3 regions of the Ensifer sp. ZNC0028 genome follow, and region 3 is predicted to be linked to each of the others. Evidence: riboswitches for the same ligand, from Rfam matches in the RefSeq annotation. Region 3 holds a riboswitch; each other region holds the start of a gene.
The links. Region 3 has a riboswitch for cobalamin ahead of nrdH (glutaredoxin-like protein NrdH). Riboswitches for the same ligand answer to the same signal wherever they lie in the genome.
Positions count from the first base shown of each region.

Region 1 (4,665 bases), on a different contig from region 3:
GCGGCAGCCCGGCAATCAGCGCGCAGAGATAGGGAACGATCAGGCAGAGCACCAGCACGGAGAGCGCAAAGGCGATCTGTTTCGGTCCGTCGGTGCTAAGCCCCCGCACGAATTGCGGCCCGACGCCGTAGCCGACGGCGAAGAGGAAGATCAGGAACAGGGTGGATTTGAGGTCACCGGAAACCTGGATGCCAAGCTGCCCGATGAGAACGCCGGCCAGAAGCGTGGCGGTGACATTTCCAAGGTTGAACCCCGCGACCTTGATCGGACCGATGAGGAAACCGATGCCAAGCGCGAGGAAGACGGCGACGGGTGGATAGGTCCGAAGCGTGTCGACGAAAAAATCGATGGGATTCACTGCTGCTATTCCCTTCAGAAAGTTGAGTTGCCATCACTTCATTTCGGGATCTGCGCGGCTAAGTTGAGCTTGTTTTCGGATCTTGTCGATGCCCAATCTTAATCCCGGCAATTGTCGCTTCGGTCGTCGAAATTCTCAACCGGCATAGGGTTACGTGAGCGTAACGTATGTTACATTTGAGCGGTTTTACTTGGGTGCGCGCCTGGCGGACGCCGCGATGCGTCCGCCGCATGCGATCGAAACACGGATGCGCGCGACAGTATCGCGCCGGCACTTCAACTCTGGTGTTGTAATTCGTAATGTTATCTCGCAACGTGAGGCATGAGGCGTTTTCTCTTGGCTATGCTTGAACATACGGCTGGAGGCGCAAGGAACGATGGGCCTTTCTGCTTGCGATAGGGGCGACAGAACTTCGAAGGTCGAGATGAAAAGCGGCATCGTCTCCGCAAGCGCGGCCGGTTCGTAAGGTGACGAGGAGGGGGAGCAATGATGGATGAGGTTATCCGTAGGCTGGGGGCGCTTGGCGTTCAGCTTCCAACGCCGCCGAAGCCGCTCGGCGCCTATCGCGCGGTGATCGAGGCGGGCGAGATGCTTCATGTCTCGATGCAGGGGCCGCTGCTCGACGGGCGCTTCGTGCACACGGGGCTGCTCGGGCGCGACGTGACGATCGACGAGGGGCGCAAGGCGGCCGAGCTGGCTGTGCTCAATGCGCTGGCGCAGATCCACGAACATCTCGGCCGTTTCGAGCGCATTCGCCAGATCGTCCGGTTGGAGGGGCATGTCGCCTGCACCGAGGATTTCCTCGACCACCCGAAGGTGCTCGACGGGGCCTCCGAGTTTCTGGCTGCCGCCTTTGGCGAAAGGGCCGGCCATATCCGCTCCGTCTGCGGCGTGCGCAACCTGCCGGGCAACGCCGCGGTGGCGGTGACGCTGACGGCCGAGCTCTTTCCGCCGGAGTTCTGAGGCGACACGGCTGCCTGTCGGTCGTGAGGCGGATTTTGGCTGTAGGGCGTCGGATCGTGTCCGACGCTCAATTTTCGGCTTGCGCGACGTAATGTTATTTAATAACAAACTGCGCATGACGATACGCCGCATGTTGATAGATCCTTCCCGCCTGTGCCGTGCGGTTGTCTCCCCCGCCGATTCATGCGAGGAAGGCGGTGATGGTGCTGCGTCCGCGACAATGCGGAGGCGGCTGAAAAGGGAACACGGAACGGACGACCCTGATGGGGCCGAGACCGTGGCTGCCCCCGCAACTGTGAGCGGAAAGCGCATTCACACCATGTCACTGGCGATCAGCCGGGAAGACGTGGATGCGCCACGACCCGCGAGCCAGGAGACCTGCCATCGAACCGATCAACCACAACGGACGGGGTGTTCCGATGGAAAAGAACTGGCTTTCGCACGACGGCTATCCGTCCTTCTGCCGTTTCGCCATCTCTTGCCGTCAGTCCGGCGGAGGGCAGGAATGGCTGAGCCGAATTTCCGACAGCACAAGATAACGGTCTGCACCGATTGCCGCTTCACCGGTGGCCCCTGCGCGCCCGGCGCCGAGCTGATCAAGCGGCTGAACGGCAGCATCGCTGCACTCGGCGCACCGCTCGATCGTGACTTCTCGATTGCCGGCACGGTGTGCATGGCGGCCTGCACGCGGCCCTGCACCATCGCCTTCCAGGCGACGGGAAAGGCAACCTATCTCTTCGGCGACGTCTCGCCGGACGAAGACATCGACGATCTCGTACGCTTTGCCACAACCTATGCCGAGCGTGGCGATGGCATGACGCGGGCGGCCGAGCGGCCACGCGGGTTGAAAGGCAAGACGCTTGCCCGCATCCCCGCAGCGATGCTCGTTTCCGAAGACCTCGGCGGGCACTTCCAATGACGGCGCAGGGAGGGATCAACCCATGAGCTGCACGGCAACGGGAGCGGCACTCAAGGTCGAGGGCCTTCACTGGGGGCCACGCGCGGGGCTGACGCTGGTCAAGGACATCGGCTTTTCGATCGCGGCGGGCAGCCGGCTTGCGATCCTCGGGCCGAACGGTGCCGGCAAGACCTCGCTTCTGCGCTGCCTCTACCGGGCGGTGCAGCCGAATGCCGGCCGTGTTTCGGTCGATGGCATCGATCTGTGGTCGATCTCGGCGCGCGAGGCGGCAAGGACGATCGCCGTCGTCCTGCAGGAAATGCCCGGCGACTTTCCCTTCAGCGTGCGCGACGTCGTGATGATGGGGCGCATTCCGCGGCGGGAAGGCTTGAGCGGCTGGAGCGATTTCGACCGCGATCGGGTGCAGCATGCACTCGCGCATCTCGATCTCGCGCATCTTGCCGGTCGCCAGTTCGCCACGCTTTCGGGCGGTGAGAAGCAGCGGGTGCTGATCGCCCGCGCGCTGGCGCAGGAGCCGCGCATCATCATTCTCGACGAGCCGACCAACCATCTCGACATCCGCCACCAGCTCGAAATCCTCGAGTTGCTGCAGACGCTGAAGCTGACGATCGTCTCAACGCTGCACGACATCAATCTCGCCGCCGAGTTTGCGACCGACGTCGCGATCCTGACCGCCGGGCGGCTGACGGCGTTCGGCACGCCCGAAGAGGTGCTCAGCCCCGGCGAACTTTCGGCCGCCTTCGGCGTCACTGCCACCGTTCACAATGCCGCCGCCGGCGGCGCCCGCTTTTCCTTTTCACTTCCTCGACAGGGATCTATTTCATGAAGATCAATATTGCCCCATTTTTCCTTCTTTTCGTGCTGGCCGCCGCAACCCCGGCGCTCGCCTATCCGGTCACGGTCAAGAGCTGCAACCGAGAGGTGACCTTCGACGCGGCGCCGAAACGCGCGATCGCCAACGACGTCAACTTGGTGGAGATGATGCTGGCGTTGCGGCTGCAGGACCGCATGGTCGGCTATACCGGCGTTTCCGGCTGGAAGACGCTGGACGAGAAGCTGCGCGAAGGCGTCAAGGAACTGCCGGAGCTTTCGGAGAAGTATCCGACCAAGGAAGTGCTGCTCAACGCCGACGCCGACTTCTTCTTTGCCGGCTGGAACTACGGCATGAAGGTCGGCGGCGAGGTCACGCCCGAAACCTTGGCGCCCTTCAAGATCGGCGTCTACGAGCTGACCGAATCCTGCATCCACGTGATGGCCAAGGCAAAGCCAACGATGGACGACATGTTCGTCGATCTTCTCAATCTCGGCCGCATTTTCGGCGTCGAGGATCGCGCCGAGACGCTGGTTGACGGCTACCGCCGCCAGCTTGCCGAGATCACCAAGGCGAACGCCGGCAAGGCAAAGCCGACACGGGTCTTCGTCTATGATTCGGGCGAGGAGAAGCCCTTCACGTCCGGCCGCTTCGGCATTCCGACGGCGATGATCGAGGCCGCCGGCGGCGCCAACATCATGGATGATGTCGACAAGAGCTGGGTGGAGATCTCCTGGGAGCCGGTGATCGAGCGCAATCCGGAAGTGGTCGTCATCGTCAACTACGGCGAGGTGAAGGCCGAGGACAAGATCGCCTTCATGAAGACCAATCCGGCATTCAAGAATGTCGATGCCGTCAGGAACGATCGCTTCGTCGTGCTCGACTATGTCGAGGCGACGCCGGGGCCGCGCAACATCGACGCCATCGCCCGTCTCGCCAAGACCTTTCACGGCGAAGGCCTGTAACCGATGCTGGCTGAGGATACGTCGGCTGACACCGTTGCGGTTTCGCGTGCCGCGTCTCAACGGGTGGCCCGCAGCGGTTTCGGCCTTGCCGCCGGCCTGCTGCTGCTTCTCCTGACGGTGACGGCCGCCGTATCGCTCGGCTCGGCGCAGATCCCGGTTGCGACCGTCTGGTCGATCATCGCCAGCAAGATCTCGCCCGGTAGCGTCGAGGTCTTCTGGTCGGCGGGCCGCGAGAGCATCGTCTGGGACGTGCGCCTGCCGCGGGTGATGCTGGCAGGCGTCGTCGGGGCTGGGCTGGGGCTGACGGGCGCCGTGCTGCAGGCGGTCACGCGCAATCCGCTCGCCGATCCGCATCTGCTCGGCGTTTCCTCCGGTGGCGCGCTCGGCGCGATCGTGGCGCTGCTGCACACCGGCATGATCCTCGGCCTTGCCACGGTGCCGCTCTTTGCCTTTGCCGGCGCGCTGCTCGCAACCGTGCTGGTCGCTTACGTCTCCCGCGTGCTCGGCAGCAGCGCCGACCGCCTGGTGCTGGCCGGCGTCGCGGTCGCCTTCGTCTTAACGTCCGTCGGCAACCTCATGATTTTCCTTGGGGATCCGAGGGCGACCCACACGGTCATCTTCTGGATGCTCGGCGGTCTTGGCCTGGCGC
Region 1 covers NZ_JTLA01000084.1:10,532-15,196, forward strand. The annotation lists gene aspT (aspartate-alanine antiporter) at 1-358, opposite strand, end outside; gene L981_RS19160 (RidA family protein) at 845-1,321, shown strand; cobalamin riboswitch at 1,506-1,722, shown strand; gene L981_RS19165 (DUF1636 domain-containing protein) at 1,827-2,240, shown strand; gene L981_RS19170 (ABC transporter ATP-binding protein) at 2,263-3,066, shown strand; gene L981_RS19175 (ABC transporter substrate-binding protein) at 3,063-4,016, shown strand; gene L981_RS19180 (iron ABC transporter permease) at 4,020-4,665, shown strand, end outside.
Region 1: it holds a riboswitch for cobalamin, as region 3 does, so the genes downstream of both, L981_RS19165 (DUF1636 domain-containing protein) here and nrdH (glutaredoxin-like protein NrdH) in region 3, are expected to answer to the same signal.

Region 2 (4,665 bases), on a different contig from region 3:
TGGCTTGCCGAATTGGTCGGGCCGGCCATCAGGTAACGCATCAGCGCGTCGCCGTCGGCGGGAACCTCGGCGACCGCATAGCCTTCCCGCGCCATGGCGCCAAGCACCTCGACGGTACCGGCCGGCGTGTCGAGCCCGACGCCGTTGCCGAGGCGACCGTCGCGGTTCGGATAGTTGGCCATGACGATTGCGATGCGGCGCTCAGGCGGCTCTGCCCGACGCAGCTTCGCCCAGTTGACCGCAAGGTCAGCGGCAAAGCGCACCCGGTCTTCGAGCGGCTCGTGCCCGACGATATTGGCCTCGACCTTGGCGTCGTAGATCGACGCCGCCTTGAACGAAACCGCGCGGGCAAGAATACGGCCGTCGACTTCCGGCAGCGCGACGTTCATGGCGAGATCGCGCGCCATCAACCCCTGCGGCGACGTCTCCCATTGCGCCCGCGACGAGCCGGAGAAGATCACCTGCAGGACAGGCGCACCGGTCGATTCCAGCACGGTCGGCTGGCGATCGGCCCCTGGCGACGAGACGGCAAAACCGGTGGCGTTCATCACCACGTCGGGTGCAGCTTCAGCAAAGATCGCTTGCAGCGTGCCGACGGAAACCGCATCCTTGAGGCTGGAGACGAAGACCGGCAGCGCGCGGACACCTTGTTTCGCTAACGCGTCGATCAGCGCCTCGACCGGCCGTGTCTCGCCGCTCTGGACGAGGGCGCGGTAAAAGCAAATTGCGACTGTCGGGGGTTCGAATCCCTCCCCCGCTACCATTTGCCCGCAACCTTGCTGAATATACGCCAACCACTCCGAAACCCCGATCACGCCCTTACCCGGCCACCAGATTCCGGCCTTCAGCAGCGGCTTGGCTGGCTGCGGCTTCTCGGCACCGGTGACCAGCGCCGCGGCATAGTCGAGGAAGAGGCCGGCATTGTCGGCGCCGCCTTCGGTAAAATAGGCCCAGAGGCGCTGGCGGTCGTCGGCTGCGACGGTGGAGAAAGGCTCAAGCCCCGGATCCGGCTTGTCGTCGCCCGGCAGCACCGCGATCTGGAAACGGTGAGTGACGGCAGCCGCATGCAGAGCTTCCAGCAGATAGCGGAAATAGCTGGCGCCACCGAGCGGACGGACGACGATCAGCTTCGCATGGCGCGCCGTGCGCTCGACATAGGTATCGACCGACATCGGGTGCATCAGGCTCATGAGGCTGGCGATGCGCAGGCTCAGGCCCCCGTCGCGGCGGCCGTGGGCTGCGGCGATCGAGGAGAGCTCGGTGTCGGCGGCCGAGAGGAAAAGGATATCGGCCGGCGTTTGCCCAAGGTCGATCGCTTCGTTACCGTCGGCGATCGTTCCTTTCTGGGCGAGAAGCAGATGCATTCGTCTTGTCCGTTCGGGCAATTCCGAACGAAAACGCTAAGAGCGTTTTCCATCCGGAACTGCATCATTTCAATGCGTTAGATCATTTCATTCAAGGAACGATCTAGACCAGCGCGGTGATCGCAGCGCGCACCGCTGCCTCGTCCATGTCGTGCAGGCCGATGACGACGAGGCGCGTGCCGCGCTTTTCGCCAGCAGCCCAGGCACGATCATAATACTGGTCGACGCGGGCGCCGACCGCCTGGATCAGGAGGCGCATCGGCTTGCCGGGGACGTCGGCAAAGCCCTTGAGGCGCAGCACGTCATGCTCGGCAATCACGCCCTTCAGCCGGTCGATGAAGGCCGAGGGATCGGCGATCGAACCGAGCTCGACGACAAAGCTGTCGAACTCGTCGTGGTCGTGCTCTTCGCCTGCTTCGTGCTCCATCTCGTGGTGCGACTTGCGGTTGGCGATATCGCTTTCCGTGCCGACGCCGAGGCCGAGCAGGATGGCGGCGGCAACTTCGCCGTTCTTCGCCTCGATCATCGCAGGCTTGCGGCTGGTGCGCGAAGACACCTCGTCGCGCACGGCCTTGAGGCCGGAAGCGTCGATAAGGTCGGTCTTGTTCAGCACGATGAGATCGGCAGCGGTCAGCTGGTCCTCGAACAGTTCCTCGATCGGGCTTTCGTGATCGAGATTGTCGTCCTCGACGCGCAGCGCATCGACCTTGTCGTGGTCGTCGGCAAAGCGGCCGGCGGCAACGGCCGCACTGTCGACCACGGTGACGACGCCATCGACGGTCACTTCGCTGCGGATATCCGGCCAGTTGAAGGCGGCGATCAGCGGCTGCGGCAAAGCGAGACCCGAGGTTTCGATGATGATGTGATCGGGACGGTTCTCGCGCTCGAGCAGCTTGGTCATGGTCGGGATAAAATCATCGGCAACCGTGCAGCAGATGCAGCCATTGGTGAGCTCGATGATGTCGTCCTCGGTGCAGGCCTCCGCACCGCAGCCCTTGAGCACGTCGCCATCGACGCCGAGATCGCCGAACTCGTTGATGATCAGCGCGATGCGCTTGCCGTCGGCGTTCTGCAAAAGGTTGCGGATCATCGTGGTCTTGCCGGCGCCAAGGAAGCCGGTGATGACGGTCGCCGGGATCTTGCCCTGGTTGGCTCTCGCAGTGGTCATTTTTCAACCCTTCATTTTCAGCGGCAAACCGGCCGCGACAAAGTAAACTTCAGCGGATTTCTCCGCAACGATCTGGTGAAGCCGGCCGGCATGGTCGCGAAACTCGCGGGCCATGCGGTTCTCGGGCACGATGCCGAGGCCGACCTCGTTGGAAACGAATACGAGACGCGCCTGCGCCTCGGGCAGATACGCGGCAAGGGCGGCGAACTCCGTCGCGATGTCGCGCTCTTCGAGCATGAGATTGGTGAGCCACAGCGTCAGGCAGTCGATCAGGACCACGTTGGCAGGATTGTCGACGCGGCTGAGCACGCCGACGAGATCGACCGGCTCCTCATGCGTCGTCCAGCCTTCGCCGCGGCTTATCCGGTGGTGGTCGATGCGCGCGCGCATTTCGTCGTCCCAGGCGCGTCCCGTGGCGACATAATGTCTGGTGAGGCCGGACGCTTCGGCGAGCCTCTCGGAGAAGCTCGATTTGCCGGAACGGGCGCCGCCGAGGACCAGCACGGGTCCGGCGCTGAGACTGCTCATCGTCGCCGCCTCAACACGCCGAGATCAGCGGAAGGCGGCAACGGCCGTCGGGCGCGCCGCGGGCGCGTTCTTGAAAACATCTGCGAGCCAAAACAACCTCCGTGATGGCGTTGGAGACAAACGTCCCCTCGGGCGGAATGCCCATGTCGGATGGCAGGTCTCCTGGCTCACGGCGTCACGGGGCCAAACATCGCCTCGCCCTTAACGGGCAAGGTTCCGATGTCAGGACCCGAGCGGCCCGCCTCACCTTCCCGGCGTTTTTTTCCGACAGCGAACCTTTTGCACGTCATCTCCGACGCGCAGGCGCTGCGGGCGGCTTCGTGAAAGGCGGACGATTCGTAGAAGAAGAGGCGTCCAACCCGGCTGATCACGATGCCACGCCAGTGGCTTTTCCGGCTTGATCCCCGACCTGCCCCGGCTGCCCATGCAACCGGCCGACAGCCCGGCACCAAACCCGATGGCGAACCCTGACCGTTCTACAGTCGCGGGGTCGGCTGCGATAAGGATGCCCGATTTGGGTCCATCCGTCACATTCCCAATTATTCCCCCGTGTCGCCACGACAAGGAGGAACCATCCAACAGCCGATGATTAGGAACCGGACCGCGCAAAGTCAATCGACGCATGCGACGCCTCCCCGGCCGAGTTGCGCCACGCGACGATTTGTCGAGCCGTGAACGGACGGCCGCGGCCCGCCAAGAACGGCAATGCATCCGCCTGCCTTCCACCCGTGGCTCACTCTCATTTTGTGCCAAATCGCTATCAGAATGCGCCAATGCGCCCTCAAGCTCTGGCGCACCTCTGTTCCGAGGCAAATTCGCCGGGATGATGATCAATTCACCGCATGGTTCTGTGGACCGTGCGGTAATCGACCCCACAGGAGCGCTACTCTTTCGGTTGAGGATTGACGATTTTCAGCCGGCACGTCGCGATCACCGCCGTGGTCGAGACTGCGGCTGCGGCCAGATAAATGGCGCTCGCCCCCCAGCCTTCACCGAGGCTCCCGGACAGAAGCGTGCCGAGCCCGTAGCCGGCCCACATAAAGCTGGTAAGCCAGCCAAACGCCTCGGTTCGATCCTCCGGTCGGGCACTCAGCCCGACAGCGAGCTGGCCGAGCGCATCCCGGGCTCCGCTGAAAACCCCGGCACCGAGATAGAGCAGCAACAGAAGCCAATGGTTTGAGGTCATGCTCATCAAGATGAAAAAGCAGGCCGTCACCAGGTGAAAGGCAATCATGCCGCGCTTCACCGAAGGTTGCGCGCGCAGCGCGCCATAGAAAATGCCGCCGAAAACCTCGCCGGCAGCAAATCCACCGAGAAGAACACCTGCCAGGGTGGCCGTGACGCTCGCCACCGCGCCAATCTGCATGGCACCAATCGTAAAGGTGTCGAGGGCGACGATCGCCAGAAGCAGCGCCAGCGGAGCGTTGGCGAGGACGGAAAACAGCCTTCGCGGACGACGCTCGGTGGCCTTCCTTGCCACGGGACTGTTGGCGATCAGCATGTCGCCAATGACCTTTGCGACAGCGCACGACCCCACGATCATGTTTGGCGGCATCACATAGAGCAAGGCACCGACCAGGATGGGCCCGAGTATGAAGGTGCTCG
Region 2 covers NZ_JTLA01000063.1:33,975-38,639, forward strand. The annotation lists gene cobN (cobaltochelatase subunit CobN) at 1-1,364, opposite strand, end outside; gene cobW (cobalamin biosynthesis protein CobW) at 1,468-2,532, opposite strand; gene cobU (bifunctional adenosylcobinamide kinase/adenosylcobinamide-phosphate guanylyltransferase) at 2,536-3,060, opposite strand; cobalamin riboswitch at 3,195-3,651, opposite strand; gene L981_RS14850 (MFS transporter) at 3,944-4,665, opposite strand, start outside.
Region 2: it holds a riboswitch for cobalamin, as region 3 does, so the genes downstream of both, cobU (bifunctional adenosylcobinamide kinase/adenosylcobinamide-phosphate guanylyltransferase) here and nrdH (glutaredoxin-like protein NrdH) in region 3, are expected to answer to the same signal.

Region 3 (4,665 bases):
AGCGGCGTCGGGGGAAACCCCGGCGCCACAGACCCTCGTCGATATCGTCTTTCCCGGCGACACCAATCATCACGGCACCCTCTTTGGGGGTGCCGCATTGGCGCTGATGGACAGGATCGCCTTCATCGTTGCCACCCGCCACGGCCGCATACCCTTCGTCACCGCCTCCTGCGACCGGATCGATTTTCGCGCACCCGCCCGCATCGGCCAGATCGTCAGTTTCTCTGGCCGCCCGGTGCGCGTCGGGCGACGCTCGATGGTCGTCGACGTCGAGATGGTGGCCGAAAACCTTGCGACCGGCGGCCGCGATCTTTGCTCACGCGGACGGTTCACCATGGTTGGGATGCCGCAGGACAAAGGTGCCGACTGGCGCCTTCCGCCGCTCGCCGAGCCCGCGCCGGTGGTGCCCGAGGCGGTGGTGCCCGCGGCGGATTTCGTCGGCATGACCGACATCGTTTTTCCGGGCCAGACCAACAGCGCCGGCGCGCTCTTCGGCGGCGATGCACTCGCCCAGATGACGAAGGCGGCCTTCGTCGCCGCGACCCGACTGACCGGCAAAGCGATGGTGCTCGCCTCCTGCAGTAGCGATTTCAAGCGGCGTGTCGCCGCCGGAACGATCGTCGACACGCTGGCGCGCGTCACCCGGACCGGACGCAGTTCCACAACGATAGAGGTCGAGCTCTGGTCGGAAGAACTGCTCAGCGGCGTGCGCGTGCTGACCGTCACCGGGACTTTCGTGATGGTGGCCGTCGACAGCCGCAACCGCCCGGTTGCGGCCTTCGCCGCCTGAGCAAGCCGGGGGCGCCGCTCATGGCGCCCTCGATCCACAGGATTGATTGCGCGCCGCCATTTACTCCCCGTTATCCACACCGAAAAAGAAAAGACCTCTGCACCCCCCGCCTTCAGCATATAGAACCTATTGACGCAGATTTGCGATGAACTACTATATGTAGTGTTCGAGGTTCTTCCGATTCGCAAGGATTGGGAGCTAAGACGGGAATACGGTGCGCCGGCGGGTTTTCCGCTCAGGCTATGCCGTAGCTGCCCCCGCAACTGTAGACGGCGAGCGACTGTCCGGAATTGGACCACTGAGGCATGAGGCCTCGGGAAGGTCGGGATGGAAGCTTTGACCCGTAAGCCAGGAGACCTGCCTCGAGCAATAAACGTCCACGGGCGGGGTGTCCGGAGGGGTTGAGTGCGTGGCAGGATGAGCCTGCCCGATCGTCTCGACATCTCCCCGGCAGCCTGTCGAAAGCTTCGGGGTGAAGTCATGTCAGTTTCTTCCAGTTCAGATCCACCTTCTGCGGACGGGTGCGCATTGTTGCGCGCCTGATCGAAAGGCCGCGCCCTGAGAGCCCGCATCCGCGGAAATTCCGGAGCGCCCGACCAGAACGAGCCGGCCAGGTCGCGTAGCTGCACATGGACCAGCTTGCCGACATCCACTCCGGTCGAGGCGACCGGGGAGCGATGTTTCGTGCCCTATCGCCAAGCCCACGGTTCGCGTCCGCGCGCGCCGACGACCTCTTGCGCCCAATTTTCAGTTTCATTCACGAGGAACCCATGTCCGTCACCGTCTACAGCAAGCCCGCCTGCGTGCAATGCACCGCCACCACCCGCGCGCTCGATCGCCAGGGCATCGACTACAGGATCGTCGACATCTCCGAGGATGCGGACGCCTTCGCGCTGGTGCAGGACCTCGGCTACCGCCAGGTCCCCGTGGTCATCGCCGGCGAGCAGCATTGGGCCGGCTTCCGGCCGGACATGATCGGCGCGCTCGCCTGAGGAACGAAGCGATGGGCCTGATCGTCTATTTTTCCAGCCGCTCGGAAAACACTCATCGCTTCGTCGAAAAGCTCGGCCTTCGCGCGGCCCGCATACCGCTCAGGGAAGGTAAGGACACGCTTACAGTCACGGAGCCCTACGTGCTCGTCGTGCCGACCTATTGCGGCGACGACGGCCGGGGTGCCGTGCCGAAACAAGTGATCCGTTTCTTGAACGATACGGGCAACCGCTCTCACATCCGCGGCGTGATTGCTGCGGGCAACAGCAATTTCGGCGCGACCTACGGGATCGCCGGCGACGTGATCTCGGCCAAGTGCCGGGTACCCTATCTCTACAGGTTCGAGCTGCTCGGAACCGACGAGGACGTCGCCAATGTCAAAAACGGGATGGAACGATTTTGGACGTCACAACACTCGAACGCCCCCTGAAGGCGACGGAAGCGGCGCTGGATTACCACGCGCTGAACGCGATGCTGAACCTCTACGATGAGGAGGGGAAGATCCAGCTCGACAAGGACCGGCAGGCGGCTAAACAGTACTTCCTCCAGCACGTCAACCAGAACACGGTCTTCTTCCATAACCTGCGGGAAAAGCTCGATTATCTGGTGACCGAAGGCTATTACGAGCAGGAAGTGCTGGACCAGTATTCATTCAACTTCGTGCGCGATCTCTACGACCACGCCTATTCGAAGAAGTTCCGTTTCCCGACCTTCCTCGGCGCCTTCAAATACTACACGTCCTATACGCTCAAAACCTTCGACGGAAAGCGCTACCTGGAACGCTACGAAGACCGCGTCTGCATGGTGGCGATGGCCTTGGCGCGCGGCAACGAGGCGCTTGCCCGCGATCTCGTCGACGAGATCATTTCCGGCCGTTTCCAGCCGGCGACGCCGACCTTCCTCAATGCCGGCAAGAAGAGCCGTGGCGAGCTCGTCTCCTGCTTTCTGCTGAGGATCGAGGACAACATGGAGAGCATCGGCCGCGCCATCAATTCGGCGCTGCAGCTTTCCAAGCGCGGCGGTGGCGTGGCGCTGTCACTCACCAACATCCGCGAGATGGGCGCGCCGATCAAGCAGATCGAGAACCAGTCCTCCGGGGTCATCCCGGTCATGAAGTTGCTGGAAGACTCGTTCTCCTACGCCAACCAGCTCGGCGCGCGCCAGGGCGCGGGCGCGGTCTACCTGCATGCCCACCACCCCGACATCATGCGCTTCCTCGATACCAAGCGCGAAAATGCCGACGAGAAGATCCGCATCAAGACGCTGTCGCTCGGCGTCGTCATCCCCGACATCACCTTCGAGCTCGCTCGCAACAACGAGGACATGTACCTGTTCTCGCCCTATGACGTGCAGCAGGTCTATGGCGTGCCGCTCACCGAAATCTCGGTGACGGAGAAGTATCGCGAGATGGTGGAGGATGCCCGCATCCGCAAGCGCAAGATCAAGGCGCGCGACTTCTTCCAGATCATCGCCGAGATCCAGTTCGAGAGCGGTTATCCCTACATCATGTTCGAGGACACGGTGAACCGGGCAAACCCGATTGCCGGCCGTATCACCATGAGCAACCTCTGCTCGGAGATCCTGCAGGTTAGCGAGGCGAGCGAATTCAACGACGACCTCTCCTACAAGCACATGGGCAAGGACATCTCCTGCAACCTCGGCTCGCTGAACATCGCCGCTGCCATGGACAGCCCGGATTTCGGCCAGACGATCGAGACCTCGATCCGCGCACTGACAGCCGTCTCCGAAATGAGCCACATCTCGTCCGTACCTTCGATCGAGAAAGGCAACGACGACAGCCACGCGATCGGCCTCGGGCAGATGAACCTGCACGGCTATCTCGCCCGCGAGCGCATCTATTACGGCTCCGAGGAAGGCATCGATTTCACCAACATCTATTTCTACACGGTGACCTACCACGCGATCCGCGCATCGAACCGGCTGGCGGTCGAAAAGGGCAAGAGCTTCGCAGGCTTCGAAAACTCGAAATACGCCTCTGGCGACTATTTCGACAAATACACCCAGGCCGAATGGCTGCCGGCGACCGAAAAGGTGAAGGCGCTGTTCGAGGAAGCCGGCATTGTCATCCCGACCCAGGAAGACTGGTTGGAACTGAAACGGGCAGTGATGGAAGGAGGTCTCTACAACCAGAACCTCCAGGCCGTGCCGCCGACGGGCTCGATCTCCTACATCAACCACTCGACCTCCTCGATCCACCCGATCGTCTCGAAGATCGAGATCCGCAAGGAAGGCAAGATCGGCCGCGTCTACTACCCGGCCGCCTTCATGACCAACGACAATCTCGAATACTACCAGGACGCCTACGAGATCGGCCCGGAGAAGATCATCGACACCTATGCGGCGGCCACCCAGCACGTCGACCAGGGCCTGTCGCTGACGCTGTTCTTCCGCGACACGGCGACGACCCGCGACATCAACCGCGCCCAGATCCACGCCTGGAAGAAGGGCATCAAGACCATCTACTACATCCGCCTTCGCCAGATGGCGCTCGAGGGCACGCAGGTCCAAGGCTGCGTTTCCTGCGCGCTTTAACGCCGCGTTCCCATCAAGTGCCCCTCACCCTAGCCCTCTCCCCGCTCGCGGGGAGAGGGGACGTGCCCCACGAAACGCTGATGGATGCGTTAGGACGGTGCGGCTCGTCCCTTCTCCCCGCTTGCGGGGAGAGGGTGCCGGCAGGCGGATGAGGGACAATTCCCTCACCGCGTGGATGAGGGGCTGACACGACCCAAAAAGGCAAACCGATGAACATGCACACCAAACCCGCAAGCCGCATCCGCGCCATCAACTGGAACCGGATCGAGGACGACAAGGACCTGGAGGTCTGGAACCGTCTGACCGGCAATTTCTGGCTGCCGGAAAAAGTG
Region 3 covers NZ_JTLA01000107.1:25,097-29,761, reverse strand. The annotation lists gene L981_RS24830 (acyl-CoA thioesterase) at 1-790, shown strand, start outside; cobalamin riboswitch at 943-1,170, shown strand; gene nrdH (glutaredoxin-like protein NrdH) at 1,561-1,782, shown strand; gene nrdI (class Ib ribonucleoside-diphosphate reductase assembly flavoprotein NrdI) at 1,794-2,210, shown strand; gene nrdE (class 1b ribonucleoside-diphosphate reductase subunit alpha) at 2,180-4,333, shown strand; gene nrdF (class 1b ribonucleoside-diphosphate reductase subunit beta) at 4,543-4,665, shown strand, end outside.